Linked DNA regions of Pokkaliibacter sp. MBI-7. The protein of the gene in region 1 interacts with the protein of each later gene in a pairwise test. Links are inferred from orthologs where the notes say so. Each region holds a gene or a part of one and is shown on either strand. Other genes may lie near its edges.

Region 1 (4,932 bases):
CGTCCCCTATGACCATGAACTGGCCGCACGCATTGCTGCCAACCGTGGCCGCCATGACTGGGCGCATTACCTGCGAACGGGCCGGGGGCTGCATTCTACGAGCTGACAGGAGCATCACTTTTACTGCAGAGGGCCACTGCAGAGGGCCACTGCAGAGGGCCACTGCAGAGGGCCACTTCAGAGAGGCACAGCAAGATGGGAAAACTGATAGGAATACTGGCACTGCTGGGATTGATCTGGATCTGTGTGCGCCTGATCCGTGGCTCAAAATCTCGCCAGCACGACAGCAGCACGTCAGATACTTCGATGAACAACAGCTATGACGATGCCTCGTCTGGCAGCGCTCATGACAGCTGCAACTCAGGCAGTGACAGTGGAGGTTGTGACAGCGGAGATGGGGGTGGAGGGAGCGACTAGGCGCGCTGGGACAGCACGGGGCTGAAGATCCCTGGGTTAAATTGGCCGAACAAGGGCCGCTGCTGACAGCGCCACCACTCGCTCAAAGACCAACTTTAACGCCGGGATGTCATCACGAGGCAAATACAGTGCCTCAGCTGTAAAGCCTTACTCTTCTACATCCATATACTCACGCGCCCAGACAATATATTCCTCCGGGTTGGTGTACTTGTGTGCCAGTGCCGTTGCTGACAGCGGAGAGGCTTCACCACCACGCTCCAGCCGCAGGCAGTCGTAGGTGGCCTTGATGGCAGCAAAGTAAGCCGCATGGCCGTTGACCACTATACGCACACCTAGTTTAGCCAGACGGGCACGATCATTCAGTTTGGGGTTGCCATAGGTCACCAGCATCAGCGGAATGCTGACTGCGGCAGCGATCTGCTCCAGATGCTCGAAGTCTTCAATCCCCACAATGCAGATACCATCCACGCCGGTCGCCTGATAGGCGCTGACCCGTCGGATGACTTCATCGGTAGAGATGACCGAGGCATTGGTACGGGCAATGATGGACAACGCCGGATCAACCCGCGCTTCCAGTGCCGCACTCAGTTTGCCGACGGCCTCTTCAATACTGATCAGATCGGTGGATTTATGTCCGAACTTGGCTGGCAGCATGGTGTCTTCCAGCGTCAGCGCGGCAATCCCGGCACGCTCCAGCTCCACCACAGTACGCATGGCGTTGAAGGCATTGCCATAGCCATGGTCAGCATCAGCAATCACCGGCAGCTCGGCGACGCGGCCAATGCGGGTGGCCTGTTCAACAAATTCACTAAGGGAGATCAGCGCAAAGTCAGGTGCGGCAAGCACCTGCATGGACGCGACCGAGCCACCGAGGATCCCCACTTCGAAACCAAGGTCAGAAGCGATGCGGGCAGACATGGGATCAAACACGGAGGCGGTGTAAAAGCACTCCTGGCTTTCCAGCAGCTGACGGAAGCTCAGGCGCAGATCATGATGAGAAGCGTGTTGCATAGGCTGTTCCAGACAGGCCCGGTATCCGGATCGGGTGAACACCGGGCGAATGGGTTTTAGCAGAAGAGTGAACCGGCACCACCGGCAGAGGTGGCTCCGTTGTGCTTCAGGTGAGTGCACCGGAAGATGTTCAATCAACTGTTAGACTAAAGTCGAAAAGAGTCTAGCAAAACTCGTTCCTTCGTCCCAACACCTATGGCAATAAATTTAAGTAATAAAACGAAAACTCATAGTCCATGCACAGAGTCAGGATCGATTTTATCCAGCCTGCATCAGGAGCATTACAGAATTATGCTGCCGTTCCGCACCAGCGGAACACCCGCTCAGGCCGGCCGCGGGTGCCATAGTTGAGCTCCAGACTCAGTAACTGTTCGGCTTCCAGATATTCCAGATAACGTCGTGCGGTGGTTCTGCCAATGGTCAGCTCGGTCGCAATACGCTCGATGGTAAAGCCTTCATCCGGCGCTGCGCGCAGCAGCTCGGTGACCGCCCTGAGAGTGACCTCATCAATGCCTTTGGGGGTGCCGCGCTGTGGTGCAGGCACCGTGGGCCGCCCAAGCAGCGAGTCGATGCTGTGCTGATCCAGCTCTGCCTGCCGCTGCAGGGTGGCTTTGACCTCGACAAAGTGCTCCAGACTCTGGGCAATGCGCGCCAGCCGCAGGGGTTTGACGATGTAGTCGAACACCCCTTCCTGCATGGCAGCCTGAATCACCTCGGTACTGCGGCTGGCCGTAATCACTATGACGTCGCACGCCATGCCCTGCTGACGGCAGTAACGCACCAATTCGAGGCCGTCACCATCGGGCAGCGACATGTCCACCAGCAGCAGATCAGGCACCTCGCCCAGCAGCAGGGTACGGGCTTCGGCCAGACTTTCCGCGACCCCCATCACTTCAAAGGCAGCACGCTGGCTGACCACACTTTCTACGATGGGGTTAATGCGCCGATCGTCTTCGACGATCATCACCCGAAAGGGATGGGCGGGTGTGCTCATCAGTTGCTCTCCTCAGGTTTGGGCAGGTAGACACTGAACAGGGTGGTCTGCTCCGGTGTGCGCTCCCACACCAGACTGCCCTGATAACGATTGACGATCTCCTTGACCAGATAGAGGCCCACGCCGTGGTCCCCCGCCTGCTGGCTGACGCCGTATTCAAACAGATGGTCCGCCAGCTGCTCATCCACGCCTGCACCACTGTCTTCCACTTCCAGAATGATGTGCTTACCGGCATCACTGATCGACAGACTGATACGGGCAGGCAAGGCAGCACTGGCACGGGCGGCACGCAGGCCATTGTCGAGCAGATTGCCAAGAATAGTGATCAGCTCCACTGACAGGGCATGGGGATATTCCTGCAGGCGGCTCAGGGGGTCGAACTCAAACGCCACGCCCAGCTCACGGGCGCGATTGAACTTGCCGAGAATCAGACCGGCCACCGGGCGGTCGGCAATGGCCGCCATTACCTGCTGTAACAGCGCCTGATAGTCCTCACTCTCAGTGTGAATCAGCGCCAGTGCCTTGTCGGTCTCTCCCATCTGCAGCAGCCCGGCCAGCGAGTTGAGCTTGTTGGCGTACTCGTGGGTCTGCATACGCAGCATATCGCCATACTGGCGCAGATGGCTGATCTGGTGGGATAGCTCATTGACGTCCCCTTCAGCGCGGAAGGTCATCACCTGCCCCATGGCACGGCCGCGCCAGAGAATCGGCAGTACTTTGCTGGAATAGCTTTGCCCGGCCAGCGTGAAGCCCTGCTCTGACAACCCCTGCGCATTGGCACTGAACATCGGCAGCACCAGCGGGCAGACCTCAGCCAGCGGCTGGCCGACCAGCTCATCCGGGCTGTAGCGGCCCAGTTTCAGACACTGCACGGCCGTCTGGTTGATGGTGAGAATGCGTTGCCCGGCATCAATGGCCAGAATGGCGTCGAAAACGCTCTCCAGTACCAGTGCCTGCTCGGTGAACTTGCGTGCTATCTGCTCCGGCTCCCAGTCCATCAGGGTCTTGCGTAAGCGGCGGTGGATAAACCAGGCCAGCGCAGCAGTGAGACAGCACACCAGCAGCACCAGTGCCACCAGCCACAGCAACTTGTCGTTGAGCAGCTCCTTAATAGTGGCCTGCAGATAGCCGACCACCACCGCACCAATAATCTGCCCTTTCGCATCCCGCACCGGGGCAAAACTGCGCACGGCGTTACCGAGGGAGCCGGTCGCTTCGGAGTGATACTGTCGCCCCTGCTGCAGCGCAGGCCAGATGTCTTCACCGATAAAGCGCTGCCCGATCAGCTCAGGGCGGGGGTGCGTCAGGCGTCTGGCCTGTTCGTCAGTCACCACAATATAGGCGGCGCCGGAGAGCTGGCGCTTGTGTTCGATGCTGCGCTGTAACTGCGCCGTGCTCTGCACAGTGGAAGCACTCAGGGCGGCAATCACTTCCTGATCCTGTGCCAGCACCTCCGCCAGCTGATCGCCGTGGCGGGTCAGGGTATCGAGATAATCGACCCGCAGCCCCACCACCAGCAGGGCCGTCAGCAGCAGGGCCTGTACCAGTGACAGGCCGACAGAATACAGCGCGATCTGCTGACGGAGCTTCATCGTGGGAAGAATGCCTGAAGGATGGGAACGCTGATGGTGTGACACGGTCGGGTGTAAATCAAGAGAGTGGCCGCCCGGAGGGGCTAACGCTGAAAAAATGGAGAGGAAGCACAAGGCGACCTCTCCAGAAACTGTGGAGTCAACCGGAGTTGTGCCACAAGAGGAAACTGACTGCGGGCCGAATCAGACCCGCATCACCTACGGCCTGAAACGCGTGTTCCTAGCCACCGGCAAACAGCTGAATCAGCATGGTCGCCAGCACCAGCATCATCGCCCCACCGATACGGGAAGAAATCTGGGCAAAAGGCATCAGCGTCATGCGGCGACTGGTCGCCAGTACCGCCACATCTCCGGTGCCGCCCATGTTGGCCATGCACAGACCGGCAGTAATACTGGCCTCGATCGCATGGAAGCCCAGCAGATAGCCAATCAGCGCAGAGCCGACCACCGCACCGATAACCGTGACAAACACCAGCACCAGATAGGTCAGGGAGAAGGTGCTGATCAGCTCATCGATATTGGTATAAGCCACACCGATACCCACCAGCAGCGCCGGGGTAAAGTTCACCACCACAAACTGGAACCAGTGGGCCGCAGCCAGTTCGTAGCGACGGGGAATCAGACCCAGTACCTTGATCAGTGCAATGCACAGAATCATCAGGGCATAACTGTGCATGGGGATGAACTTGCTCAGCACCGCACCCAGCACAAACATAGAAGCACTAAGGAACAGACCAACGCCGAGAAACTGTGGATCAGCCTTCACGCTTTCGGTTTCATCGGCAGGCGCAAAGGTGGCACTGCGCATCAGCTGGCCGTTGCCGGTCAGGCCGGGGTAACGTTGCCCCAGACGGTGCAGCAGTCCGGCGGTAACGATGGCAATGGCATTGCCCATGGCCAGCGCCGGGACCATTTTCG
Region 2 (4,692 bases), on another replicon or contig:
AGGTGCCCCTGGCTGACAGGCGTTCGCTGTTGCCTTCGACCACAAAGGTTTCATTGGGCAGCTCGCGGCGTACCAGACTGGAATAGGTAAACAGCGTGCCGGCACCGCCTTCGATATCGATCCAGCTGTCCACTCTGGTCGCACCGGTCAGCGCGGAGATGCGATAGAACTCATCTTTCTTGCTCATCAGATGCTGAGCCAGCGCCTTCAGACGGTTGGCGCGATCATGGAAGGTCAGCGCACGCAGTGCTGGCCCGCCTTTGCTGCGGCCATAATCGGCCACGGCTTTGAAATCGATCCCCTTGCTGGTGACGCTGCCAATCAGTTCGCCGCTGACGGCATGGAAGAGTTCCGCACCGCTGTCCTGTCCTTCGACCCACTGGCCGCATACATAGCTTTTGATTTTCATGCTGCTGACTCTGTTTGCAGGGCCATGCCGGATGAGCAGCAGGCCCCTGAATTGTTCTTGTTGATGACGTTTTGTACTGCCGCAAGGCTGCGCAGGTGCGCAGAGCGATTACAGGGTGTCGAAGTCGAGGACGACCTTTTTGCTGACCGGGAAGCACTGGCACGACAGCACGTAGCCTGCTTTGACTTCGTAGTCTTCCAGCGCGAAGTTGACGTCCATTTCCACTTCGCCTTCCACCACCTTGGCGCGGCAGGTTGAGCACACGCCGGCCTTGCAGGAGTAGGGCAGATCGGCGCCGTGTTCGTTACCGGCATCCAGAATGCTGCGGGTATCGCGGGCCAGACCGAAGTTGATCTGCCGGCCGTCTGCGATAACGGTGACGTCGCACAGCTCGGCGGCAATGGCTTCGCCACTGCTGTCACGCTGGCGGCGGGCGGTGGCAGGCAGACCGGTGCCGAACAGTTCGTAGTGGATGCGGGCTTTGTCCAGATCGTGTTGCTGCAGCGCTTCACTGACCAGCTCGATCATCTGTTGCGGGCCACACAGGAAGGCCGCGGTCAGATGTGGAACATCCAGCCAGCGGTCGAACAGCGCCTTGCATTTGTCATGATCAAGACGGCCGTTGTAGAGGTCGATGTCCTGCTGTTCGCGGGTCATCAGGAACACCAGGTTGAGGCGGCCCATGTACCGGTTTTTCAGGTCAGCCAGCTGCTCGCGGAAAATAGTGCTGGAGGTCGAGCGGTTGGCATAGAACAGGGTAAAGGTGCTCTGCGGCTCGGTATCCAGCGTGGTTTTGATGATGCTGATAATAGGGGTGATACCGCTGCCTGCAGCAACGCCAAGATAGTGACCGACCCGCTCTGCATCCAGCTCGGTGCTGAAATGTCCCGCAGGTGGCATGGCTTCCAGTTGCAGCGGCTGGGCGCTGTGCAAAAGGGCCTGCGCCTGATCGTTCAGCCAGTTGGAAAACAGACCACCGGCCACGCGTTTGACGGCAATGCGTAATTCGCCGTCATGCACACCGGAGCAGATGGAGTAGGAGCGACGTACTTCCTCATCGTTGATGCGGGTACGCAGCACCAGATGCTGGCCCTGACTGAAGCGGAAGGTGTCCTGCAGCCCGGCGGGAATGGCGAAGGCGACAGACACTGCATCGCGGGTTTCCTGGCGCACATTGGCCACATCAAGGGAATAGAAACGGCTCATGGTTACCTCGATCAATTTTGTTGTTATGCCAACTTCATGGGCCAGCAGGCCGCGCCAGACGGCGTGGCGGCTGCGTCAGGCGTTTCAGCTCAGAGGCACGTGAATCAGATGCATTTGAATCAGATACATTTGAAATAGTCGAAGGGCTCGCGGCAGTCGTCGCAGCGGTACAGTGCCTTGCAGGCAGTGGAGCCAAATTCGCTGATCACGCTGGTATGCACCGAGCCGCAATGAGGGCAGTGCACTTCCGGCTCCTCGCCTAGCAGGGTGCGCTTGCTGGCGCTACCTGCCGGGGGGGCAATGCCGTAAGCGCGCAGCTTGTCGCGGCCACTCTGGCTGATCCAGTCGGTCGTCCAGGCCGGTGACAACTGCTCCTGCAGCTCAATCTGTTCAAGCCCGGCCTGCCATAACGCCATATGAATGGCGTCGGCGATGGCCTGCGTTGCGGGGCAGCCGGAATAGGTCGGGGTCAGGGTGACCACCAGCCGGTCCTGCTGCCAGTCGAGCTGACGCACGATACCCAGCTCCACCACGCTGATCACCGGCACTTCCGGGTCTGGCACGGTATCCAGCAGTTGCCAGATAGCATCCAGCGCGGGGCGCTGTCCGTCTTCACGCAACAGGGTGCGTGGCCGGTCGCTGCTGATCAGGCCAAAGGCGCTGGCGGCAACCGCGGCGGTAGTGTGCTGCATGGTCAGCTCTCCTCGAAGGTGTTGCTCTTACCAGGTCGCGCCGGGGTAGGCGCGCGGCAGAAACTGCATTTCGGCCAGCAGATAACCCAGCTGCTCGGTGTGCAGACCCTGGCGTCCGCCGATCTGCATATAGGCGTTCTCATCCGGGCAGGTGAGGGTCGCTTCCTGCAGGGTGGTCTGCACATAGTTCAGCCACTGTTGCTGCAACGGTGCACTGGCAGGCACGATGCCTGCTTCCACCAGCAATGGGTCGGTGCTGGCGGCGGTAAACATTTCGCCGGTATAGGTCCAGATATCGTCGATGGCATCCTGCATTTTCTGATGGCTGATTGCTGTGCCATCACCCAGACGTTTGATCCAGGCGGTGGAGCGACGCAGGTGATAGGTCACTTCCTTCAGCCCTTTGCGGGCGATGGCCTGCACCTGTGCATCCGTGGACTGGCACAGGGCGGTCAGCAGATGGAAATGCCAGGCATCGAAGAAAAACTGGCGGGCCATGGTGTCGGCAAAGTTGCCGTTGGCCTGCTCGGTAATCAGCAGATTGCGGTATTCGCGCTCGTCACGCAGAAACGCCAGCTGGTCGGCATCGCGGCCCTGATCTTCCAGCTCAGCGGCATAGCTCAGCCAGCTACGAGCCTGACCCAGCAGGTCGAGGCCGACGTTGGCGAGGGCCACTTCTTCTTCCAGTGCGGGAGCATGGCCGACCCATTCACACAGGCGCTGTGACATCACCGTGTCGCTGTCGCCCAGATGCAGCAGGTAATCCACCAGCGCCTGACGGCAGGTGCTATTCAGTTGTGCAGTCATGCCGCTCTCCTTACATATGGTCCAGTTCTTTGGGCAACACATAGAAGGTGGCATGGCGATAAACCTTGTCATCCGACGGATCAAACAGCGGGTCTTTGTCGTCCGGTGAGGAGGCGGTGATCTGTGCTGAAGGCACCACCCAGAGGCTGACGCCCTCGCTGCGACGAGTGTAAAGATCACGGGCATTTTCCAGTGCCATGGCGGCATCAGCGGCGTGGACGCTGCCCACATGCTTATGGTTCAGGCCATGCTTGCTGCGAACGAAGACTTCAAAAAGGGTCCAGTCAGACATCGTGCTTACCTCAGAATCTCATCAAACGGCCAATCAGGCGGCGTGTTGTTTTTGTTGCTGTTTGCTGGCGTAAGCCGTGGCGGCTTCACGTACCCAGTCACCGTTCTCGATGGCTTCGCGACGGGTGCGCAGGCGCTCACGGTTGCAGGGGCCGTTACCTTTCAGCACATCGTAAAACTCGCTCCAGTCGATCTCGCCAAAGTCATAGTGGCCGCGTGCTTCGTTCCACTTCAGGTCGGGGTCCGGTGCGGTGCAGCCGAGCAGCTCCAGCTGCGGAATAGTCTGATCAATAAAGCGCTGGCGCAGGTCATCGTTGGACATGCGTTTGATCTTCCACGCCATGGACTGAGCCGAGTTGGGGGAGTCGGTATCGGTGGGGCCGAACATCATCAGCGCAGGCCACCAGAAGCGGTTGATGGAGTCCTGCACCATGGCTTTCTGCTCGTCGTTGCCTTCGCGCATCATGGTCAGCAGGATTTCGTAGCCCTGGCGCTGGTGGAAGCTTTCTTCCTTGCAAATGCGAATCATGGCGCGGGAGTAGGGGCCGTAGGAGGTGCGTTGCAACACCACCTGATTGACGATAGCGGCGCCATCCACCAGCCAGCCAATGGTGCCCATGTCGGCCCAGCTGCGGGTGGGGTAATTGAAGATAGAGGAGTATTTCACTTCGCCGCGATGGAGTTTGGCCACTTCGTCGTCACGGTCAGCGCCGAGGGTTTCCATAGCGCTGTACAGGTACAGGCCGTGTCCGGCTTCGTCCTGAATCTTGGCCAGTAGCTGCAGTTTGCGCTTGAAGCTGGGGGCGCGGGTCAGCCAGTTCTTCTCAGGCAGCATGCCGACGATCTCTGAATGAGCATGTTGAGAGATCTGCCGAATCAGGGTGCGGCGATAGGCTTCGGGCATCCAGTTCTTCGCTTCGATCTTGATCTCGGCATCGATCTTCTCCTGAAAGTGTCGCTCCTCGGGCGACATCTCATCCAGATTACGAACCCGCTTCACCCCGGTCTCTACGAGTTGAGCATACATGCAGTGGCTCCTCTTGTTTTTGTCTGTTGAGCACAAAATGTGCTGTATGGGGTTGATTATATGATACATAAAAATGATGTCTACAGTTTTTATATGTATCACATTTGTGATCGGTATGATTTCAACGATAGATCAAGTAAAAATGGCTCTATGGTGTGATTCGTCTTTGAGAGGTTTTGCTTTGTGTGCTTTATAAAAACCAAGTTGAAACAAAATTGCGTGTCATATTTTGATGTGCATTTCTGCGCAGGGAGAAGTGA

The links.
Region 2: the proteins of QCD60_RS02240 (region 1) and paaC interact in binary tests that used the Escherichia coli proteins (3 or more experiments, as listed by UniProt). The link is inferred for Pokkaliibacter sp. MBI-7 from one-to-one orthologs.

What each region holds. Positions count from the first base shown.
Region 1 is NZ_JARVTG010000001.1:462,489-467,420, forward strand. What follows is about bases 571-3,569. They hold QCD60_RS02240 (response regulator), read right to left. Parts: upstream 2,423-3,569; coding sequence 1,718-2,422; downstream 571-1,717. Other genes in these bases: QCD60_RS02235 (oxaloacetate decarboxylase), read right to left, coding at 571-1,428; QCD60_RS02245 (sensor histidine kinase), read right to left, coding at 2,422-3,569. Outside these bases: QCD60_RS02225 (metallophosphoesterase family protein), read left to right, coding at 1-106; QCD60_RS02230 (hypothetical protein), read left to right, coding at 196-417; more of QCD60_RS02235, read right to left, coding at 565-570; more of QCD60_RS02245, read right to left, coding at 3,570-4,014; QCD60_RS02250 (2-hydroxycarboxylate transporter family protein), read right to left, coding at 4,235-4,932. UniProt on the Escherichia coli protein: Member of the two-component regulatory system DpiA/DpiB, which is essential for expression of citrate-specific fermentation genes and genes involved in plasmid inheritance.
Region 2 is NZ_JARVTG010000002.1:1,377,317-1,382,008, reverse strand. The notes cover bases 1,225-3,983. They hold paaC (1,2-phenylacetyl-CoA epoxidase subunit PaaC), read right to left. Parts: upstream 3,115-3,983; coding sequence 2,335-3,114; downstream 1,225-2,334. Other genes in these bases: paaA (1,2-phenylacetyl-CoA epoxidase subunit PaaA), read right to left, coding at 3,440-3,983; paaB (1,2-phenylacetyl-CoA epoxidase subunit PaaB), read right to left, coding at 3,125-3,406; paaD (1,2-phenylacetyl-CoA epoxidase subunit PaaD), read right to left, coding at 1,735-2,307; paaE (1,2-phenylacetyl-CoA epoxidase subunit PaaE), read right to left, coding at 1,225-1,615. Also shown: phenylacetic acid degradation bifunctional protein PaaZ, read right to left, coding at 1-409; more of paaE, read right to left, coding at 518-1,224; more of paaA, read right to left, coding at 3,984-4,432; QCD60_RS25960 (hypothetical protein), read right to left, coding at 4,531-4,692. UniProt on the Escherichia coli protein: Component of 1,2-phenylacetyl-CoA epoxidase multicomponent enzyme system which catalyzes the reduction of phenylacetyl-CoA (PA-CoA) to form 1,2-epoxyphenylacetyl-CoA. The subunit C may be essential for structural integrity of the alpha subunit.